3 regions of the Fodinicurvata sp. EGI_FJ10296 genome follow, and region 1 is predicted to be linked to each of the others. Evidence: riboswitches for the same ligand, from Rfam matches in the RefSeq annotation. Region 1 holds a riboswitch; each other region holds the start of a gene.
What was found. A riboswitch is a leader RNA that binds a small molecule or an ion and turns the genes downstream of it on or off. The one in region 1 is predicted to bind thiamine pyrophosphate.

Region 2: linked by a shared signal. The riboswitch ahead of ABZ728_RS00775 (ABC transporter substrate-binding protein) and the one ahead of thiB (thiamine ABC transporter substrate binding subunit) in region 1 are both predicted to bind thiamine pyrophosphate.
Region 3: linked by a shared signal. The riboswitch ahead of thiO (glycine oxidase ThiO) and the one ahead of thiB (thiamine ABC transporter substrate binding subunit) in region 1 are both predicted to bind thiamine pyrophosphate.

Annotation. Positions count from the first base shown of each region.
Region 1 is NZ_JBFCVL010000005.1:263,090-270,756, forward strand. It holds gene ABZ728_RS12560 (SOS response-associated peptidase) at 7-801, opposite strand; gene ABZ728_RS12565 (DUF192 domain-containing protein) at 843-1,322, opposite strand; gene ABZ728_RS12570 (acetoin utilization protein AcuC) at 1,367-2,506, opposite strand; TPP riboswitch at 2,645-2,745, shown strand; gene thiB (thiamine ABC transporter substrate binding subunit) at 2,866-3,918, shown strand; gene thiP (thiamine/thiamine pyrophosphate ABC transporter permease) at 3,894-5,528, shown strand; gene thiQ (thiamine ABC transporter ATP-binding protein) at 5,515-6,237, shown strand; gene ABZ728_RS12590 (carbon monoxide dehydrogenase subunit G) at 6,342-7,142, shown strand; gene ABZ728_RS12595 ((2Fe-2S)-binding protein) at 7,370-7,667, shown strand, end outside.
Region 2 is NZ_JBFCVL010000001.1:175,574-183,240, reverse strand. It holds gene ABZ728_RS00800 (ABC transporter substrate-binding protein) at 1-260, shown strand, start outside; gene ABZ728_RS00795 (ABC transporter permease) at 349-1,359, shown strand; gene ABZ728_RS00790 (ABC transporter permease) at 1,359-2,279, shown strand; gene ABZ728_RS00785 (ABC transporter ATP-binding protein) at 2,276-3,259, shown strand; gene ABZ728_RS00780 (ABC transporter ATP-binding protein) at 3,252-4,283, shown strand; TPP riboswitch at 4,539-4,640, shown strand; gene ABZ728_RS00775 (ABC transporter substrate-binding protein) at 4,831-5,793, shown strand; gene ABZ728_RS00770 (ATP-binding cassette domain-containing protein) at 5,790-6,560, shown strand; gene ABZ728_RS00765 (ABC transporter permease) at 6,557-7,333, shown strand; gene ABZ728_RS00760 (hypothetical protein) at 7,531-7,667, shown strand, end outside.
Region 3 is NZ_JBFCVL010000006.1:311,015-318,681, reverse strand. It holds gene ABZ728_RS15135 (hypothetical protein) at 1-185, shown strand, start outside; gene ABZ728_RS15130 (alpha/beta fold hydrolase) at 165-998, opposite strand; gene ABZ728_RS15125 (1-acyl-sn-glycerol-3-phosphate acyltransferase) at 1,074-2,543, opposite strand; gene ABZ728_RS15120 (hypothetical protein) at 2,681-3,130, opposite strand; gene ABZ728_RS15115 (folate-binding protein) at 3,260-4,198, shown strand; gene ABZ728_RS15110 (hypothetical protein) at 4,308-4,859, shown strand; gene ABZ728_RS15105 (hypothetical protein) at 4,964-5,305, shown strand; TPP riboswitch at 5,334-5,441, shown strand; gene thiO (glycine oxidase ThiO) at 5,609-6,622, shown strand; gene thiS (sulfur carrier protein ThiS) at 6,619-6,816, shown strand; gene ABZ728_RS15090 (thiazole synthase) at 6,820-7,587, shown strand; gene ABZ728_RS15085 (thiamine phosphate synthase) at 7,584-7,667, shown strand, end outside.

The DNA.
Region 1 (7,667 bases):
GCGCGCTCAAAAAAGTTCACCCTGGCACGGCTTCTTCGGTTCCGGGCCTTGAACTTCCGCAACAGGAGTTTCCGCAACATGAGTTTCCGGGATCAGAATCGACGGGTCGTCGTTGCGCACCGCGTTGACGCGCAGAGAGACCGGCCGGATCGACAGAGCGATCGAAGATGGCCTTATGAGATCGGCTGCCAGTTCCACCGGCCCATGCAACCACGCTTCGAAATCGTCCGGTTCCAGGATCAGGGGCATGCGGTCGTGGAGCGATGCGACGTCGCCGACCGCCTGTGTGGTGACGATCGCGAGGCTCAGCCGCGATCCGCCAGCGGACACAGGGCGTGATTCCGGGCCCGATTCGGCATCCGGTTCGGCACGCTCGCCGACCAGCCCGCCGACGGCCATCATCCTGCCGTCGGCTCTGCCGATCAGGTAAGGACGCTTGGGGCCCGACAATCGGGACCATTCGTAGAATCCGTCCATCGGCACCAGACAACGGCTCCGACGGAAGGCATCGCGGAACATCGGCTTGTCCGCAACGCTCTCACCGCGGGCATTGATCGGCCTGGGCATTTTGGATTCCGGTTTGGCCCAGCGCGGCGCGAAACCCCATTGGGCTTCGCGCAGGCTTCGGCCGCCGGCCCCGCCATCCTGCGGATCCTCCGGCCCGACCATCGACACCACGATTGGCACCGTTTGCCCTGGCGCGACATTGTAGCGTGGGCTGATCCCGGTAATGACACCATCGAGATCGAAGGCCTCGCGCAGCGCCCGCTCAGGGCTCGTGATCACATATCGGCCGCACATCGTCGATCAAGCTCTTTTCATCTCGCTATGCCGCCCGGAGCCTATTCAAAGGCTCCGTGAACGACACGGTCGCCGGCAGCGATCCCGATCATGTTGGCAAGGCCACCGTTGATTTCCAGCACTGCCGCAGCCGGTCCATCGGATGTATACTGCCCTGACCGCTCGTCGCCTGGCACCGCTCGCGCCGCGATGTTGATGATCTCACCTTCAGGATCGATGAACAGCATATCGAGCGAAATGCGCGTGTTGCGCATCCAGAAACTGCGCGGCGCGACATCGTCGAACAGGAACAGCATGCCGTGGTCGGCCGGCATATCCTCCACGAACATCAGGCCGTAAGACCGTTCTCGCGGCGTCGTCGCCAGTTCGACCGTGAAATCGAAGGTCCGGCCGGAGGCGGTTTCGATCTGCAATGTGTCACGTTCGAAGTCGGGACGGTCGTTCGGCGACTGCGCGGCCGCCGGGTGCGCGCCCAGGGGCAGGACCAGAAAGGCCAGCAGAACGAATAACTTCTTAGGCATCAACAGGGCTCCGGCAGTGGGTCGGGACTAATAGTGTCATGGGATCACGGCTTCATGACGATGCCAAGGCGGTCGCGGATGGTTTCGCGGATCGGCCCGGGCCGGGGACGGTCGGCGATCGTGGAAAGCCATGCACGTTCCGGATCCCGGCCGCGCGACCGCGACCACGAAAGGCCGGACAGCACGGCCGCCGCTGCGGCCGGCGTCTCCTGCGGGCCGGGTACGGGAATGTCGTTGAGAATCGCCCATATGCCGGCCCAGCAACGGCCGACCGTCCAGGGGTTATAGCCGCCACCGCCGAGCACCATGAACCGCGGTGCAAGCGGCCGCAGCGCGCGAACGACATTCCACAAGGCATTGTTGGACAACGAGAGGCGGCTGAGCGGATCGTCTTCCAGTGCGTCCGCACCACATTGAAGGACCACGACTTGCGGGTCGAAGCCGCTGACCAGCGGCACCAGCATGACGTCCAGAACCAGCGCCATCTCGTCGTCATTGAAACCGCGCGGCAGGGGAAGATTGCGCGCCAAGCCGCCAGCGCGGTCATCGACCGTCCCGGTAAACGGCCAGCGTTTTTCCTCGTGAACCGACAGTGTCAGTACGCGGTCGTCGTTGCTGAATGCGTCCTGAACGCCGTCGCCGTGATGGGCATCGACATCGACATAGGCGATCCGCTCGATCCCGCGATCCAGAAACCGCAGGATCGCCAGCACGGGGTCGTTCACATAGCAAAAACCGCTCGCCCTGTCCGGCCGGCCGTGATGGGTGCCACCGGCGGGACTGAAGACAACCCCCGGCGTCGCCACGAGCCGGTCGGCCGCAAGCAGGCTGGCGCCGGCAGCGGTGGCGGGGCGGGAAAAGATCTCGGCGAAAATGGGGTTCTCGACGCCGCCGATATTGTGGCGGGCCCGGCGCTCGGCATCAATCTGCTGATCGCGTTCTGCATGTTGCAGCGCCTCGATATAGGCAGCGTCATGATAGCGCGCCAGATCATCGGCGGAGGCCACCGGGCTGTCGGCGTATTGGTCCTGCGGCAGCCATCCCATCGCCCGGCAGAGATCGATCGCCGTCGAGACCCGGGGGATCGCCAGCGGATGCTTGGGACCATAGGATGAATGGCGGTAGATTTCACTGCCGAGGAATAGCGGAGAAACGCACATCGGGCCCGACATTGTGGCTGACATGGAAGCCGACGTAGCGTCCGGGAAGGCCGCCGTCAATCGTGACGGCGGCGCATCGTTTGCCGGTCCACACTGCATTCTGGCCCGATGAGCTTCTTCTTCCGAGGCTTGACGCCATTGGGGTGATTGCTTAGGTCTGCTCAGGTCTCAAGGGGGTGCCGTCGGCTGAGAGAGGCTAACACCTTAACCCCACGAACCTGATCCGGGTCATGCCGGCGAAGGGAAATGGGACGGAATCCCCCGCTAAGTGGGGCGCACGGTCCGCTGATGTTGGCCGTCCGGTTTTCCGTATTCCCGCCCATCGCTGACACGGGCCCGAACAAGGGCCGGATAGCGGCCGGAATACCAAAAGGACCATCGGGATGAACGCCTTGACCGTCCGCTGCCGTGTGCCGGCAGCCGCTGCCCTGAGGTTGGCCCCGGGAATCGCCTTCGGGATGGCCCTGCTGATGACCGCCAGCGCCAACGCTTTGGCAGACGATCGGCCGACCCTGACCGTCTACACCTATTCCTCTTTCGATACCGAATGGGGGCCGGGTCCGCAGATCAAGAGCGGGTTCGAAGAAATTTGCGGCTGCACTGTCTCATACGTCGCCGTTGATGATGGCGTCGCCCTGCTGAGCCGAATGCGGCTCGAAGGGCCGTCGACGAATGCCGATGTCGTCCTTGGACTGGACATGAACCTGATTGCGGAAGCGCGCGAACTGGATCTGTTGATCCCCCACGGCCAGCAGCTCGATGATCTGGATCTGCCGATCGATTGGAGCGACGATGTCTTCGTGCCGTTCGACTGGGGCTATTTTGCCTTCGTCTATGACAGTCAGTCGGTGGAAACACCGCCCGCATCGCTGCGCGCCCTGGTCGAGGAAAGCGATCTCGAACTGCTGATCCAGGATCCGCGCACCAGCACGCCGGGGCTGGGCCTGCTGCTATGGGTCAAGGCGGTTTATGGCGACGACGCCGGGGACGCCTGGGCGGTCATGCGCGATCGCATTGTTACGGTCACCAGCGGCTGGAGCGAAGCATACGGCCTGTTCCAGGAAGGCGAAGCGCCGCTGGTGCTCAGTTACAGCACGTCGCCCGCCTATCACATCGTGGCCGAGGAAACCGACCGCTATCGGGCGGCGGCATTCGACGAAGGCCACTACATGCAGATCGAGGTCGCCGCGGCGACGAACACGAGCGATCATCCCGAACTCGCCCGCTCGTTTCTGGAATATCTGACTTCCGAAGACGCACAGTCCATCCTTCCGGTAACGAACTGGATGTATCCGGTCCGAAATGACGATGTCGCATTGCCCGCGGCCTTCGACAATCTCATCCACCCCTCCGAGGCGCTGCTGTTCGATCCCGAGACGGTGCGCGACAACCGATCCGACTGGGTCGACGAATGGCTCGACGGCATGAGCCGTTGAACCGGACCGCTCGGGCCGCCGCGCTCTGGTGGCCCGCGGCGCTCGCTCTCTCGATCGTCGCCACGATTGTCGGCGGCGCCATTGCCGGCATGCTGATGGCGGGCGGCGATCCCCGCGGGCATTTCCCCTTCACCGATGGCTATATCCGGTCGATCGTCGTCTTCACCGTCGTTCAGGCGTTCCTGTCCGCAGTTCTCAGCGTCGGACTGGCAATCCCGGTCGCGCGGGCCATCCATCGGCGCCGTTTTCCCGGCCGCAAGCCGTTCATCCGCATTCTGGGTCTGCCAATGGTGATCCCGACCATCGTCGGCGTGCTGGGGATCGTGGCCATCTACGGCCGATCGGGATGGCTGAACGCCGGGCTTGAGCAGCTGGGCCTGCAGGGCAGGTTCGACGTCTACGGACTGCAGGGCATATTGATCGCCCATATCTTCTTCAACATGCCGTTCGCCGCCCGCATTCTTTTACAGGCCTGGGAGTCGGTTCCGGCGGAATCCTGGCGGCTCGCCGGGCAACTGGGCGCGTCGGAGATCCAGACTTTCTGCCTGGTGGAATGGCCGGTCGTGCGTCAGGCCGCGCCGGGGCTATTCGCGCTTGTGTTTCTGCTGTGCTTCACCAGCTTCTCCGTGGTGCTGGTGCTGGGCGGCGGACCCCCGAATGCGACCATCGAAGTCGCGATCTATCAGGCCCTGCGATTCGATTTCGATCTGCCTCGGGTTTCCGCGCTGGCCATCATCCAGGTCGCATTTTGCGGCGCCCTGGCAATCGGCGCCGCACGTCTTTTCACCGCATTGCCGGATACGCCGCCAGCGGGCCGGCCCGCCGTCCGCTTCGATGGCCGGGCGATGCCGTCACGGCTGGTCGACGGTGCCGCGATCATGGTGGGCGCCGTGGTTCTGCTAGCGCCGCTGGCCGCCGTGGTTCTGTCCGCCGGACGCGGACCGATTGCAGCGACGTTGAGCGACCCCGCATTGTGGGCGGCCACGGGCCGGAGCATTGCCGTCGGTCTGACCGCCGGAACGCTGTCGCTGGCACTGGGACTGGGAATGGTCGCCACCCTGCGGCGGTTGCGGTACCGCGAGGGCAACGAACGGACCGCGGCTCTGCTGGAGGCGGTAGGCTCGCTGGTCCTGATCATCCCACCCTTCGTGATCGGGGCCGGTCTGTTCGTGCTGGCGCGCAGCCATGTCAACGTATTCGATAATGGCCTTCCGCTGGTGGTCTCGATCAACGCCCTCATGGGGCTGCCCTTCGTGATCCGCGTTCTCGGTCCGCCGGCGACCCAGACGTTGCAGCGGCACGGGCGGCTTACCGCCGCACTGGGCATGCGCCTCGGCCATCGCGTCCGGCTCGTCGACTGGCCGTTGCTGCGCCGACCGATCGCTCTTTCCCTGGCGCTGACCACGGCTCTTGCCATGGGCGATTTCGGCGTCATCGCCCTGTTCGGTACACCGGAAACCCGAACCCTGCCGCTTTACCTTTATCAGCAGATGGGAAGTTACCAGCTCGGCCGCGCCGCCGTCTCGGCAGCGGTTCTGGTGGCAACGACCCTGATCATGTTCCTTTTGATCGAACGGATCGTTGGAGGCCGCGCCGATGATAAGGCTTGAGAATGTCCGGTTCTACTATGGCGATCTGGCCATGTGCTTCGATCTCGAAGTGCCCAGAGGTGAAATGGCGGTCGTCTTCGGCCCGAGCGGCGCTGGCAAGAGCACGCTGCTCAACCTCATCGCCGGGTTCGAGGAACCGGCCGGTGGGCGCATCGCGCTCGATGGCCGGGACGTTGGAAACCTGCCGCCGGCCCGCCGGCCCGTCACATCGCTGTTTCAGGACCACAATCTGTTCGCCCATCTGTCGGCGGCCCGCAATGTGGGGCTCGGCATTCATCCGGGTCTGAAGCTGGCAGCGAGCGATCACAAGCGGATCGAACAGGCACTCGCCAGCGTCGGGCTGGCCGGATACAGCGATCGCTTTCCCGGGACACTGTCCGGTGGCGAGCGCCAGCGTATTGCATTGGCGCGAAGCCTTGTCTCGGCCCGCCCGATCCTGCTTCTGGATGAGCCGTTTGCAGCGCTCGGGCCGGCACAGCGCCGCGAACTGGCGGATCTGGTCCACCGGCTGCACGAAGAACGCGAATTGACCGTCCTGATGGTCAGCCACATGCCCGATGAAGCCGGCCATCTGCCGGTGCGGGGACTGTTCCTTGCCGACGGGCGGATACACGCAGATGGTCCGATCACCACCCTGCTGGCCCCTGACGCACCGCCGGTCGTCAGGGCTTATCTGGGAACCGGAGCTGGTCCCGGACCGGAACCGTAAGTAGGGGCCGGGCTTGTCCCGGCGCCGGTAGCGGCATAGCCTGACATTGAATTCAGTCGCCGCGCGGGATCGGGCGGTCGACTTCATGATTTCGGGAGACGAAAATGGAATTGAACGGCGAATACGAAATAGCAGCACCGCGGGAACGCGTCTGGGCGGCACTGAACGATCCCGACGTCCTGAAAGCGTGCATACCGGGCTGCGAGAGTCTGGAAAAGACCGCGGACAACGCCTTCGAAGCAAAAGTGACCGCCAAGGTGGGCCCGGTGAAGGCGAAATTCGCCGGCGGCGTCACCCTTGAGAATATCAACGCGCCGGAATCCTATACGATTTCCGGTGAAGGCAAGGGCGGCGCGGCCGGGTTCGCCAAGGGCAGTGCCGACGTTCATCTGGCCGAAACGGCGCCCGAACTGACACAGCTCAGTTATGTCGTTCACGCCAATGTCGGCGGCAAGCTGGCACAGCTCGGCACCCGCCTGATCCAGGGCACCTCCAAGCGCATGGCCGACGATTTCTTTGCCCGATTCCGCGAGCGAGTCGAGAGCGATGGCGCCAGGGCAGCGGCGGCAGCGGCCGAACCCGTCCCCGATTCGACGCCGGCACCCGAGGCTGTGCCGGAACCCGCCACCAGGCCGGAAACCGTGACCGCACCGGAGCCGGCACCGGAGCCGGCACCCGAACCGGCTGCCGGGCCCACTCCGGAACCGGCCCCCCGCCCCGAGCCCCATCCTGAACCTGAACCTGAACCTGCGACGGCCGGCCCGGCGCCCGGCACCCACGAGCGGGCCAAAGAGCGGGATCGCGAACGCGTCCAGCCCCCGCCGCCACCGAAAACACTGAGCCCGGCGGTCTGGATCGGTGGATTGGTCGTGATCATCATCCTTTTGCTCTGGTTGATCACCTGAACCGCGTCAGGTTCTTGCTCGCCACTCGAATCGTGATCGAAGCCACGCGGTATGCTTGCCAGTCGAGGCTTCGTGAGCGACCATATGATCGATTTTGGTCAAGCACGCCATTTGCCCGTCCGCCATCGGCCAGACGCCATCCCGGAACAACTGCCGGAATGCGTTTGTACGGGCAACGGTCCCAGGAAGGTGTGCGCCAGGGATGACACGCAATAGGGAGGACCTTGATGCCCAGCACCGTTTCGATGACGGTGAACGGCAAGTCGGTATCGAAGGAAGTCGATGACCGGACGCTGCTCGTTCAATTTCTTCGCGAAGATCTGCACCTTACCGGCACACATGTCGGCTGCGATACCAGCCAGTGCGGCTCGTGCGTCGTCCACGTCAACGGCAGGTCGGTAAAAGCCTGCACCATGCTGGCGGCCCAGGCCGATGGCGCGTCCGTCACCTCGATCGAGGGCTTGGCCGCCGAGGACGGAACACTGCATCCGATGCAGGAAGCGTTCCGCGAGCATCATGGCCTGC
Region 2 (7,667 bases), on a different contig from region 1:
AGTATTTCGCGATGCATTTCTACGAAAACCAGGAACTCTGGGACACGATTTCGGAAGCCCGCTCGCTCAGCGACTGGGACGAGCGCGAACCGCTCTATGCCGAGATCCAGGAGATGATCGTGGAAGGCACGCCGGAAATTTTCGGCATGCTTCAGAACCGCCGTTGGGCGCATCGGGACTGGTTGGAAGGCTTTCAGTTCAGCCCCGTCCGGTTCACCGGCGAAGTTGATCTCTATCCGCTTTGGGTCGATGTCGAGTAATCGGCCCTTTTAGCAAACGGCCCCGGCCGCCGCCCGCGATCCGGCGCGGGCGGCGCCTTACCGTCCTCCGGCCCGCGAACGGGACAGCATGCTGATTTACGTTGCCCGTCGCCTCCTGCTGCTTGTCATCATGCTGCTGGGGCTGGCGACGATCACTTTTGCCATTACCAACATTGCGCCCGGCGATCCGGCCCGATTGATCGCTGGACCCAATGCGACCGAGTCCATGGTCGAAACGGTCCGCCAGCAAAACGGGCTGGATCGGCCGTTGATCGAGCAGTACGTGGTCTATATGACCGGGCTGGTTCAGGGCGATCTGGGCCGGTCGATCGTCTCGACCCGGCCTGTGGTCGACGAATTGCTGCGCTATTTCCCGGCCACGCTGGAACTGGTCGTCGTGGCCATGGGGCTTGGTATCCTGTTCGGTGTCGGCTTCGGCATCATGTCGGCGGTGGTGCGCGACAGCTGGTTCGACCATGTTGTGCGCATCGGGTCGATTTCAGGGGTGGCGCTGCCGGCCTTCTGGTTCGGCATTCTGCTGCAATTGCTGTTCGCCGTGCAGATGGGGTGGCTGCCGATCTCCGGACGGCTGAACCTTGTCACGCTTCCGCCCGACCCGATCACCCATTTTCTGCTGATCGACAGCCTTCTTCAGGGCCGGTTCGACGTTTTCACCCAGGCGCTCTCCTATATTATCATGCCGGCGGTGGTGCTGTCGTTCCCGTGCCTGGCGTCGATCCTGCGCGTCAACCGCGCCGAAATGATCGAGGCGCTGCAGTCGGATTTCGTCCTCGCGGCCAAAGCCAACGGGCTGTCGGCCTGGCGAATCGTCACCGTCTATGCGTTGAAGAACGCCATGCTGCCGACGGTGTCGATCGTCGGTCTGCGTTTCGGCTGGATGCTGGGATCGACCATTCTCGTCGAAACGGTTTTCGACTGGCCGGGCATCGGCCTCTATGCCGTGGAGTCGGCGCTTTATTCCGACTTCAAGCCGGTGATCGGCGCCACGCTCCTGATCGGTTTCATCTTCATGATCATCAATTTCATGGTTGATCTTGCCTATATCTGGCTCGACCCGCGGCTCAGGGAGTCGGGATAATGAGTGTTGGCGAACGAGAAGCCGATGACATCCCCCAGCTGACCTGGCGCGAACGCAACGCCAGCACCATCCGGCAGTGGCGGCTGTATGCCTATCTATTCTCGCGCAGCTTCTCGTCGATGCTGGGGCTGGGGCTGGTCGTGCTGTTCCTGATCCTGGCCGCGTTCGGCCAGTGGATCGCCCCCTATCCCGAAGACGCCGCCGGGGCGGTCAACATGTCCCAACGCCTGCTGGCGCCATCATGGGGCCACCCCTTCGGCACCGACGAAATGGGCAACGACATCCTGAGCCGGGTTATCATCGGGGCCAGTACCTCGCTGTGGATCGGGGTTCTGATCACGGCCATCGGTGCGGGCATCGGTGTGCCGCTGGGCATCATCGCCGGATATGTCGGCGGCTGGACGCGTGAAATCATCATGCGCATCACCGACATCTTTCTGGGCGTGCCCGCGCTGGTGCTGGCGCTGGCGATCGTCGCGTCCCTGGGGCCGGGGATCACGAACTGCGTCATCGCGCTGGCGCTGGTCTGGTGGCCCGGCTATGTCCGGCTGGTGGAAAGCAAGACGCTGTCGCTGAAGGAAGAGCTGTTCGTGGAATCGGCCCGCGCGGCCGGCGCGCGCACGCCGCGCATCCTGTTCCACCACATCCTGCCGAATTGCGCGTCGCCGATCATCGTCAAGGCCAGCATGGATATGGGCATGGCCATTCTGGCAGCCGCCGGTCTGGGCTTCATCGGGCTGGGCGCCAGCCCGCCGGCGCCGGAATGGGGCGCGATGATCTCGATCGCGCGCACCTATATGCCCGATTGGTGGTGGTATTCGCTGTTTCCGGGGCTGGCAATCTATCTCACCGTTCTCGGCTTCAACCTGTTCGGCGACGGGCTGCGCGACATTCTCGATCCAAGGAGCCGCGGCCGATGAGCGATCCGCTACTGACCGTGGAGGACTACAAGCTCGACTTCGACACCTTCGACGGCCGCATCCGCGTGCTGGACGGTATCGACCTTACCGTCAGGCAGGGCGAAACGCTGGGCATTGTCGGCGAGACCGGTTGCGGCAAATCGGTGCTGGCGAAAAGTCTTCTAGGCCTGTTGCCCAGCCCGCCCGCCCGGATCGCCGGGGGCAGCATCCGCTTCGACGGGCAGGAATTGCTGGGGATGTCGGAACGACGGTGGCGGCGGCTGCGCGGTGCGCGCATCGCCATGATCTTCCAGGACCCCATGACCTTTCTGAACCCGGTTCTCAGCGTCGGCCAGCAGATGGCCGACGTGATCCGGGCCGATGCGGCGGCGATGGGGCGCGCCAAGCCCTCCAGGGTAGAAATCCGCGAGCGGTCGGTCGAACTGTTGACCAAGGTGCGCTTGCCCGATGCGGAACGGCTGCTGCGTAATTATCCCCATCAGCTCTCCGGCGGCATGCGCCAGCGGGTGCTGATCGCCATGGCCCTGTCCGGCGAGCCGCAGCTTCTGATCGCCGACGAGCCGACGACGGCGCTGGACGTGACCATTCAGGCGCAGATCCTGTCGCTGATCGCCGATCTGGTCGATCGGCTTGGGCTGTCGGTGATCATGATCAGCCACGACTTCGGCGCGGTGGCCGCCGTGTGCCGCCGCATCGGGGTGATGTACTCCGGGAATATGGTCGAGGAAGCGCCGACCGCCGAGTTGCTGACCGCACCGCGTCATCCCTATACCCAGGGGCTTCTGGCCGCGCTGCCCAGCATGGACAAGGCCGAGGTGACGCTGAAAAGCATACCCGGGTCGATCCCCGACCTGCTCGACCCGCCCACGGGGTGCCGGTTCAACCCGCGCTGCGAGCGCGCGACCGACCTGTGCCGCCGGGAGAAACCCGAACTGCGCCGATTGGCCGACGATCACGAAGTGGCCTGCCATCATGCCTGACACTGCCCCGCTTGACCCGACCCGGCCCGATCCGCACGAGCCCGATCACGCCGGCGATACCGGCGCCTTCGTTCAGGTTCGGGGGCTGTCCAAGCACTTTCCGTTTCGCAACAAGCCGTGGCAAACGCCGCAGATCGTGCGGGCGGTCGATGATGTCGACTTCGACATCGCCAAAGGCACGGCCATGGGCGTAGTGGGCGAATCCGGCTCGGGCAAATCGACGGTGGCCCGGCTGTTGCTGCGCCTGATCGAGCCGACGGCGGGGTCGATCCGCTATGACGGCCGGGACATCACGACGCTGAAGGGCGAGGAAATGCGCCGCCTGCGCCGGGAAATCCAGATCGTGTTTCAGAACCCGCATTCGTCGCTCAACAGCCGGCACACGATCTTCGATGCGATTGCCGAACCGATCATCGTGCAGGACGGTACGCGCGGGCAGAAGCTGATCGCGCGCGTCCAGCGGCTGCTGGACATCGTCGGACTGCCGCGCATTTTCATGTACCGCTATCCGCATGAACTGTCGGGCGGCCAGAAGCAGCGTGTCTGCATTGCGCGGGCGGTCGCCCTCGACCCCCGGCTGATCATCCTGGACGAACCGACATCGGCGCTGGATGTCTCCGTTCAGGCGCAGATCCTGGAATTCCTGCAGCAATTGCGCCGCGATCTGGGGCTGACCTATGTCTTCATCTCGCACGATCTGTCGGTGGTGCGGTATCTGTGCGAGCAGGTGGCGGTGATGTATCTGGGCCGGATCGTGGAAACCGGCGAGACCGCGCGCATCTTCTCCGAACCCATGCATCCCTATACCGGCGCGCTGCTGGCGGGCGTGCCGCGCGTCGAGGCGGGCGGGCTGAAACTGGAGGCGATTCAGGGCGACATTCCCAGCGCCACCAACGTGCCCAGCGGCTGCCCCTTTCACCCGCGCTGCCCGAAGATCATCGATGGCGGCATCTGCGCCGCCGAACGCCCGCTTCTCACCCCCCGCGCCGACGGTCGCCGCGTCGCCTGCCACCTGCCGGAGTGAACGCGCTTTTCGGGGGCGACACGCTCCGCGAGAACGTTGATGGTGTGGGTCCCGGCTCTGCGACGCGTCACTTCGTGCCGCATCGCGTCCGGGACAGTGGGATTCTTCTTGCCGCCGTTCTCCTTTCTATTCCCCGGAGGCGCGAAGCGCCATCCGGGGTCAACAATTTCCGTGAGAACGTTAATGTTGTGGGCCCCGGTCTTGCCGGACCTGCAAAGCCCGCCTTGCGAACGACGCCTGAATTAATTACCATCGTCATCACCGTTGGGGTGCCCACAAGGGCTGAGAGGCGTGATCCGCCAACCCATCGAACCTGATCCGGGCAATACCGGCGTAGGGAACGGGTATTTCGACGACATCTTCGTCATCTGACCACCTGTCTCTTCGCGCGGACCCCAGGAACGCAAAGGAGAGACGGGTGACGTTTGCCGCATGCAAGACAGAGTTCTTGAAGGCGCCGCGCGTGATGCCTGCCACCGGCGCGAACAGGGGTTCCGCTCACACGGTCCGGATCGCACTCACATTTTGCGACGGATGGACCACACTCATGAATGCGATTACGGCTAAAACGCTCGCGCCGGCTTTGGGCTTCGTCGGCGCGCTGGCGCTCGCCACGCCCGCCACCGCTCAGGACCAGCTCGATCTGGTTCTGGACTGGTTCGTGAACCCCGATCACGGTCCAGTCATCCTGGCACAAGAACTCGGCTATTTCGCGGATGCCGGGCTGGAGGTCGAGGTGACCGCGCCGGCCGATCCGACCGACCCGCCGCGCATGGTCGCTGCCGGGCGGGCGGATATCGCCGTCTCCTATCAGCCCCAGCTTCATCTCAACCTGCATCAGGACCTGCCGCTGGTGCGGGTCGGCACGCTCGTTTCCACACCGCTGACCTGCCTGCTGGTCCTTGCCGACGGCCCCGTAGAGAGTGTTGCCGATCTCGCCGGCGGCAAGGTCGGCTTTGCCGTGGCCGGCGTGCAGGAGGTCATGCTCGACGCCATGCTCGCCCATCACGGCCTGGGCGGCGACGATGTCGAGCAGATCAACATCGGCTGGTCGATCTCCCCGGCGCTGATGAGCGGTCAGGTCGATGGCGTGATCGGCGCCTTTCGCAATTTCGAACTGAACCAGCTCGATATCGAGGGCGTGGAGGGGCGCTGCTTCTACCCCGAGGAAGAAGGCATTCCCGCCTATGACGAGCTGATCTATGTGGCCAATCCCGACACGATGGACCCCGACGCGATTCAGCGTTTCCTGACCGCGACGGAGCGGGCGACGCATTACATTCTCAACAACCCGGAGGAGGCCTGGGACATCTTCGCGGCGACCTCGTCGGAGCTGGACAACGAGCTCAATTCCCGCGCCTGGGGCGACACCTATCCGCGCTTCGCCAGCCGTCCGGCAGCGCTGGATTACGGCCGATACGCCGGGTTCGAGGCGTTTCTGTTCGAGGCCGGAATGATCCCCGAACAGCATTCCGTCGATCAGATGGCGATCGACGTGACGCGACCATGATTCCAGAAACGTCCGCCCCGGGACTTACGCTGACCGGGGCGGGTTTCGTCGGCGAGGGGCGGTTGTTTTCCGCCCTGACCCTCGACCTGCCGCCGGGGCGCTGGACGAGCCTGCTGGGCGCGTCCGGGGTCGGGAAATCGACGCTGCTGCGCGTGATGGCCGGGCTGGAAACGGGGGTGCGATTTGACGGCCGCGTCACCGCCAGCGACGGCCTGCCGATTGCCGGGCGGGTGGCGTTGATGGCGCAAAGCGATCTGCTGGCGCCGTGGCTCGACATTCTGGGCAACGTCACCCTTGGCGCCACACTGCGTGGGGAGCGGAGCGATCGCGACCGCGCGTTCGCGCTGCTTGAACAGACCGGGCTTGCCGACCATGCCCGCAAACGCCCCCATACGCTCTCCGGCGGACAGCGTCAGCGCGCGGCGCTGGCGCGCACGCTGATGGAGGATCGCCCGATCATTCTGCTCGATGAGCCCTTTTCCGCGCTGGATGCCCGGATGCGCGCCGAAATGCAGGAGCTTGCCGGGTCCCTGCTGGCCGGGCGCACGGTGCTGCTCGTGACCCACGAACCGGCGGAGGCGGCGCGGCTGTCGCACGCCGCGTGGTTGATGAGCGCGACGGGGCTGGAGGCGTTGGCGCTGCCCGACACCGCGCCGGTGCGCGATCTCGAAGACCCGGACTTCCTGCAGGCGCAGGCGGCCCTGTTCGCCCGGCTGCGGGCGCGCGATCCGGTCGGGTACGATCCGGGGGGAGATGACGCCCGATGACCGGTGCCGCAACGGTCCGCCCGCTGGCGTCGCTGCTGCGCGGCATGGCCGTCTTCGCCGTCGCCGTCGGGCTTTGGCAGACACTCGTCTGGGCGACGGGGGTGCCGCATTTCATCCTGCCCGGGCCGACACGGGTCTGGCAGGCGCTGGTGAATTCCAGCGACATCATTATCGAGAACGCCTGGGTGACCTATGGCCAGATCCTGACGGGCCTCGTGCTCGGCACGGCGCTGGGCGTGGTGACGGCGCTGCAACTGGCGATGTCGCCCATGGCCCGCCTCGTCATGCGGCCGATCCTGGTCTTTGCGCAGGCGATCCCGATCTTCGCGCTGGCGCCGATCCTGACGCTCTGGCTCGGCTATGGCATGGGCTCGAAGATCGTCATGGTGATGCTGATCATCTATTTCCCGGTGGCCTCGTCGTTCTTTGACGGGCTGATGCGCACGCCCCGGGCGTGGCTCGATCTGGCGCAGGTGATGGGCGCGCCGCATCATCGCACGCTGTTTCTTCTGCGCGCCCCGCATGCCCTGCCATCGCTGGCCTCGGGCCTGAGATTGGCGGCTGTCTATGCGCCCTTCGGCGCGGTGATCGGCGAATGGGTCGGAGCGTCAAAGGGGCTGGGCTATCTGATGCTGCTCGCCAACGGCCGGGCACAAACCGATCTGATGTTCGCCGCCCTGTTCGCGCTCGCGGCGTTCACGGTGCTCTTGTATCTGGCAATCGACCGCGCCGCCACGGCGCTAACGCGGCGCTTTACGGAGCCGAGCGGGTGATTGGTCGTTGAAAGAATAACGGCTCCGTTTTTCCGGCTCCGCGCCCGGCTCATGTCACGATTACCAAAAGGTGATTAATATTCCGCATCAAACAACCTGTTGTCGCTTTCGTTGCCGTTCGATAGCATGCGCGGCGGGGTGGCGGCCGTTGCCCCTCGGGGGGCGAATGGCTGGATATTTGAAGGAACTGAGCGTCGATGTCTGAAGGCGAATTCATCCTTTGCAGCACCGAGGACGGCGCGGCCGAAATCCGGCTACGCGCCGTAGACGGCACCGTCTGGCTGTCACTGAGCCAGATCGCCGACCTCTTCGGTCGCGACAAGTCGGTGATTTC
Region 3 (7,667 bases), on a different contig from region 1:
CAACACGGGTCGACAGTCGCATCGATCGGGCCCGGCGGCGGCTGGCCATCGTCCTGGCGACGGAAGTACCGCTCGCCGCCCCGATGAAGCGCGACCTCAACCGGCTGATCGCCGCGACGGCCGATGGTTTCGGGCTGGCCGGACGGTTGGCGATCCGCAGCGCGTCAGGTCTCACCGCCGGGTGATCGGCTTTTCCGCGCAGCGGCGCTGTCGGAAAGGCCGTCCTTGAGCGTATCCAGCAATTCGCCCCACGCTGCGAGGAAGCGTTCGGATTGGGAGCGGCTGTCCGCGTCGTGATCGAACTGCCCGGTGCGCAGGAACGCCACGACCTGATCGATCACCCGCAGATCCATCGGCATGAAGGTATGGCTTATCGGCAATTCAAGATAATCGGCCATGACCGGCAGTCGCGTCGACGCGACCTCGACGGTCCCGTCATGCAGGATCTCCGCCTGCAGCACGCTGTTGAGCCACGATGCCGGGTTCAGCAGATGAAACGGCTGGGTGCCGGCGATGATGCCGATCTCGGCCTGCGGCACGGCCAGACTGCGGAATGTCGATGCCGTGGTACCCAGGTCCTTGACCGACGGGCCGAACAGCAATTCGGGCACGCCGGTGCGCGCCAGCCGATCGATGATTCCGACCCCCTGATTGGGGGTCGCCATCATGACGATGCGGCCGACCTCAAATTCCTGCGGCTGGGCAAGAACGCCGCGGATCAGCAGGCCGCCCAGCGAATGACCGACGAAATCGATCCGTGTGCCGCCGATCGGCAGCGATTCCAGATAGCTCTGGAAATCGGCCACCAGATCGGTAAAGGCCCGGCTTCGGGCGGAATAATCGAAATTGTGAGTCGCAAAGCCTTCGCGGTTCAGCCGCCGTTCAAGGCGTTGCATGCTTCTGAAGGTGCGGCCCAACCCATGAACGAGCACCACGCCACTGTGGCGCGGCATGTCGCGCCCGTCCGACTCCGCCGGAGACGATCGTTCCGACATCATCCGTTGCCTTCCGTATCCTGCGCCGCGAAAATTTCGTGCCCACACCGGATCACGATAGCTGATTGCCAGCCCGCATCACAATGCGCCGACGGCCGGCGCGGCGTTCCCGGAGAAGGCGCCACCCGGCGCATAGCCTTCGCATCGCTCAACCAGATGGGCGATGGCATTGGCATAATACAGCACCAGCGAGCGATCCGCGCCATTGACCCGGATCAGCCCGTCGGACTCGTCGAAAATCCCGCGATAGCGCAGCTGCCGCAATCCCACCGTCACAGCATAGTCCCTGGTTCGGCGCGGAATATAGACACGCGCGCCCCCTGCTTCGAGCTGCTGCAGCAATTCGCGCACGCGCCGGCGAAGCTCGGCCTCGGTCAGGCCGTCTTCGCGGACCAGCACCGACGCCACCACCGATACCGGTAGCACCGGAATCAGGTCGCCGATATCCTTCATCAGGGCATCGGTCAGTTCCTGGACGATCCGGAACCGTTCGTGCTGCGATACCGGTGTCAGATTATGCCCCTGCCGGGTCATCCACTGGCGGAACGAAACCGGAGTTCCGAAATTCACGCAAGCATAGCCGAAACGGTACCACTGCCGTCGAAAGGCGAGGCCGACATTGTGAATGAAGAAACCGACAACCGTCCGGATTACCGACCAGCGGCCGGGCGCCCGGGCCTCCGGGTCATGCGGCTTCAGGAGCGCCCGGTCTTCAAGAACGCGGTCGTAGTTCACGCCGACGGGCACGAAATAGATATCACGGTCGTTCGTCTGGTCAATGCCGCGCACCATATAGTCGATCAGCCCCATCTTGGGCTTGCGCAAGCGCCCGTCCCGGCTCAGCCCGCCCTCGGGGAACACCGCCTGACTGACGCCATTGGCCGTCGCCATTTCGACATAGCGCGCGAGCACACGGCGGTACAGGTGGCTGTTGGAGTTGCGCCGGATAAAGAACGCTCCCGACGCCCGGACGAGACTTTGAAGCGGCCAGATCCGGGCCCACTCGCCCACGGCATAGGAAAGCGCGGTCCGGTCGGCGGCCAGAAAGGCAACCAGAACATAGTCCATGTTGCTGCGGTGATTCATGACGAAGATCACCGTCGCGTTGGCCGGAATGTTCGACAGACCCGCCTCGTCTGAGTAGCCGAGCCTGACGCGATAGAATGTCCGGGCAACCCTGCGCGCGATCCAGTACCCAATCCGAAAATAGAAATACGCATTGAAGCTGGGCACGATCTCCCGCGCATAGCGTTCTACCTGGGCCATGACGATCGACCGCGGCGTGCCGGTCGCCCTGGCGTGCTCTTCCGCCGCCTGAACGACCTTGTGGTCATAGGTCAGCAGATCGATCAATGTCTGTCGTCGGGTCAGTTTGAATTGCTGGATCTTGATGTTGAGGCGGGCATTCACCTCGTCGATCGCGCGGTTCACCTTGCGCCGCAGGAACCACCGCACACTCGGCACCAGAATTCGGTCGAGCGTCGCCAGCAGGGCGAGCACGACGACCAGAATAATCAGCCAGACCGGTATTTCGACCGTTCCCGTCACGCCGCACCGCCTCGGATTGCTGCAACCCTCGATCCGTTTTTCGGACACTAGGCGAGCGAACCGTCCGGGGGAAGCACCGATTGCACGACCGCGATGTGACTCAGGGTGAGACGGGTGCGCCCGTCAGTCGCGTTGCGTCACCGGGTCAAGCTGAGCGGCTCGCCGTCACGGCGGACCGGAATATCAGCGCCCGGCAGCCTGCCGGTTCCAGACTGCACTTCACTCTCGGCACCGGTAAAGTTGGCCGATGTCGCGGTCGGAACGACCGGCCGGGGCTGCTGTTGCGGCGGGGACTGGACACGCGGTTCACCGCGCGACGGGGCCTGCCCGTCGGCATTTTCGTTCTCATCCTCGACCGGAGCGGTATAGGCTTCGCGAACCCCGATCAGTCGGTCTTCCCAGCCTTCGATCTCGGTTTCATAGCAGTCGGCCCGCGCCAGCGTGCGATAGCAATAAAGCGCCGTTGTCTCGGCCCGCGGCAGTTCCTGTTCGAACACCTGAGCATTGAAATCCTGACAACCGGCGACGATTGTCGCGGCAAGGAGCAGGGGCGCCGACCGGGCGGCAAGAAGGATGGCCTTTGTCATGGCCGGATCATTACCGGTAAATGGCTGATAAATGCTTAACCATGCCGCGGGCCGATGCCGATCCGGGCGCTTGCGCCATACCGCTTCACGCCCTACCTGAACATGGTATTGCCAGGGAAGAGAAAGCAGATGACCGATATGACGACGCCGAAACTGGTTTCGCTGCCCGATCGCGGCCTGTTCGAGCTTGGCGGCGAAGAGCGGATCGCATTCCTGAACGGCCTGGTCTCGAACGACATGGCCAAGCTGTCGCCGACAACGTCGCTCTATGGCACCTTTCTGACGCCGCAGGGCAAGTTCCTGTACGAATTTTTCGCCCTGACCGATGGCGCGTCGGTCATTCTCGATACCGAGCGCGAGCGTATCGACGAATTCCGCAAGAAACTGCGGCTGTACAAGCTGCGGAGCAAGGTCACGGTCAGCGAAAGCGATCCGGCGGCCCATGTCTTTGCGCTGGTGGGCGACAGCGCGCCGGCCGCGCTTGGTTTCGACGCCGATGCCGCGCCGGGGGCGACCCGACACCTTGGCACCCTGGCCGCCATCGGCGATACTTTCGCCGTGCTCGACCCGCGTCATGCCGGTCTGGGCGCACGCATCGTCGTTCGTGCCGCCAATGAACAGTCAGGCACGGCCGATATCGCAGCTGCCCTGGCCGATCATCTCGCCGTGGCCGTCGGCAGCCGCGGCGACTATGACCGCCGCCGCATCGCGCTGGCGGTCCCCGACGCCAGCCGCGACATGATCGTGGAGAAATCGGCGCTGCTGGAGAGCAATATCGACCGGCTGAACGGCATTTCCTGGGACAAAGGCTGCTATCTGGGCCAGGAACTGACCGCCCGCACGCATTATCGCGGTCTCGTCAAACGCCGGCTGGTACCACTACGGTTCGCCGACGGCACGCCGCCGGAGATAGGCGCCGAGATCACAAAAGACGGCAGCGTCGTCGGCGACATCCGCAGCGCGGCCGGCGATCTGGTGCTGGCCAGTGTCAAACTGGCCGCACTCGACGGCGATGGTCCGCCGCTGAGGGTGGGCGACACAGTCCTGGAACCGCTGCCTACACCATAGTGGGTACCACGACTTGGGCGTCTTTGCAGCGCCGACCGGATGCTATAATCCATCACAGACGAGCAGCTCGGCACCATTAATCTTTCGCGGTTGATCGGGGCTCAGTTCGATGGAGTTCTACACATTTCTGGTCATCGCCGGCGTATTGGCGATTGCGGCGATCGCCGTCATCGGCGGTGTGATAGAGTTGCTGCGACAGCGCGTGTTGGTCGACTCCGAGACCAGGGCGGTGATCGGTATTTCAATTCCCGGCCTCGGCGATTTCAGCACCAATTATCCCTCTCTGGGCGCCATTGCGCTCGGCTTGCTGATGTGCTTTGGAACGATCGTCTGGATCAGCAACGAGCCGGCGCAAATCCCCGTTACGGCGACGGTCACCGTGACCAATCCCGCCCTTCACGCCGACAGCGAGTCCGACCTGTTTCTCAGTGTCGTGCCGCAGCGGTACCGCCGATCGGTCATCGGCAACCAACTCGACACGCCGGTGCGCATCGACCTCTCTGTCGATGACGGCGAGGATTATGTCGCGATCGTACGCAGTTCGGTGAAAGATGCCGAAGACGGTGTCGCGTACCAGGGGCTTGCATCAGGCCCTATCAATATCAGCAATAGCGATGGCACTGTTTCCGGCGAATACGAATCAGTGTTGAGGGTGAGATGAGGCCGGCAGCATCCACACCGAGACTGCTTTTCGCATGCCTTTGCGCCATAACGCTCCTCACAGGACCGGCCCACAGTGACAATGCGGGCGTTTCGGGCAAATGGTTGACCATCGACGGCGAGCCATTCTCGAACGTGCCGATCACGATCGTCGGGACGACCAGTCGGGGTGACGAGATTTCGACATTTTCAGTGACGGACGAGGATGGCGAATTCCGGATCCACAACTTGCCGGCCGGTCAGTATCAGGCGATCCCTGCCTGGGATCATGACGCGGCCGTACCCTTCTCGGTCGCCGACCAGCCCTGGTACCGACCTTGGGCGAAGGCAGAAGCCGTCGACCTTGGCGAGGTCACCGTGAATATCGAATCGACCGAACTCCCGGATGCGCCCGCCGATCCCCCCGGCGCAGCCACCGGAGACGATGGATCGCGCAACGACCCTTGACAGAACCCTTAGACTTGTTAGCGTCTGATCTCGTACCCAGGGGAGTTCCGGCAGGGAACTGAGAGGCTACCGGCGTAGCGACCCTTTGAACCTGATCCAGTTCATGCTGGCGTAGGGATGGATGGGGCCGCCTCGACGGCCGGGCAGGCATCTCCCGGCCCCCCAAGGCACCGAAATTGCGGCCTGTTCGATCACCCGCTTTGAAACTGGATCTCCAACGCAACGTCGTTCAGGAGACCCATGACAGATGGCGCAGAAGTCCAGGCTACGCGGCGGCCCTTATGTGCTCGCCGACCCACCGCAATGAGCAGGCCTGACGCCGAAGTGGTGGGTGCCGGCGTCGCCGGCCTTACCGCCGCGCTCACGCTGGCCGAGCGCGGTGCCCGGGTGACCGTCTACGACCGGTCGACTACTCTGGGCGCCGAGGCGGCATCGTGGCTGGCGGGCGGCATGCTGGCCCCCTGGTGCGAGATGGAGTCCGCCGACGCCTCGATCGTTGCGCCGGGACTGGCAGCGATCGACTGGTGGGCCGAGCGGGTGCCGGAGCTGCGCCGGACCGGTACGCTCGTCGTCGCGCCGGCTCGCGATGCAGCCGACCTTAAACGCTTCTTGCGGATGACGCGTACAGGCGTCGAACTGGATGCCGAGGGGGTGGCAGCGCTGGAACCCGAACTGGCCGACCGGTTCCGCCGCGGCATCCATTATGCCGGCGAGGCGTGGCTCGACCCGCGCCGCGCGCTCGCCGCACTGGCCGACCGGGTCGTGAACCTGGGCGGCGAGATCCGACTGGGCACGGCCGCCGATCCGAGCGACCTCGCCGCCGATACCATCGTCGACTGCCGCGGCATTGCCGCCGCCGACGGCACCACGCCAGCCGGTCGCGGCCTCCGCAGCGTCCGGGGCGAGATGTTTCTCTTGCATGCGCCCGAGGTCACCCTGCATCGGGCGGTGCGGCTGCTTCATCCCCGCATCCCCTTGTATATCGTGCCGAGGGGAGACCATGTTTTCATGATCGGGGCAACCATGATCGAGAGCGATTCAAGCCGGCCCATGACGCTGAGATCCGCGGTCGACCTGCTGAACGCCGCCTATGCCGTCCATCCCGGATTCGCCGAGGCCTCGATCCTGGAACAGGGCGCAGGACGGCGGCCGGCCTATGCCGACAATCTGCCGCGCGTCGAGCGCCATGGGCGCCTCGTGTCGATCAACGGCTTCTACCGTCACGGCTTCCTGCTGGCACCATCTTTGGCCGAGAAAGCCGCCGACATGATCATGGATACCGCCGACACAACACACAGCATTGGACCGTCAACATGAGAGTGATCGTCAACGGCGAACCCGCCGAGGTTAGTGCCGAAACCCTTGAGGCGGCACTGGTGGAACTGAAATACGGTGATATGACCGTGGCCACAGCCCTCAATCAGGGTTTCGTACCGGCACCCCAGCGGTCGGCAACGCCGCTGAAAGACGGCGACCGGATCGAAGTGATTGCCCCAATGAGCGGAGGCTGATCGATGGATGTTTACGGCCGCACCCTCGGCTCGCGCTTTCTGCTCGGGACGGCGCAGTACCCCTCGCCCACTGTGCTGCAATCCGCAGTCAGGGCGTCGCGCACGGAAATGGTCACGGTCTCGTTGCGGCGCGAAGCGGCGGGGCAGCGGGCGGGGCAGGAGTTCTGGTCGCTGATCCGCTCGTTGGGCGTACAGGTGCTGCCCAACACCGCCGGGTGCCATTCGGTGAAGGAGGCCGTGACGACCGCCCAGATGGCGCGCGAGGTGTTCGACACGCCGCTGATCAAGCTGGAAGTGATCGGCGAGACCGATACCCTGCAGCCCGATCTCTTCGGGCTGGTCGAGGCCGCGCGCATCCTGACCGACGAAGGTTTCGAGGTTCTGCCATATACGACGGAGGATCTGGTCGCAGCGGAACGGCTGATGGATGCCGGCTGCCGCGTTCTGATGCCGTGGGGGGCGCCGATCGGCTCGGCACAGGGCCTGAACAACGTCCACGGCCTGCGGTCGATGCGCGCGCACTTCCCGGACACGACATTGATCATCGACGCCGGTATCGGCCGGCCGTCCCACGCCGTCGCCGCCATGGAACTGGGCTATGACGGCGTGCTGCTGAATACTGCCGTCGCCAAGGCCGAGGATCCGGTGCGCATGGCTGAAGCGTTCGCCCTTGCGATCGAAGCCGGGCGCACGGGTTTCGAGGCCGGCGCGATGGAACCGCGCGACATGGCCGCTGCCTCCACCCCTGTATTCGGAAGGGCCATCCTGTGAAGTCGAAACGTCCCCTCGATCCGTTCTACCTGATCGTCGACACCGCCGCCTGGGTTGAACGGCTGGTACCGTTGGGCGTC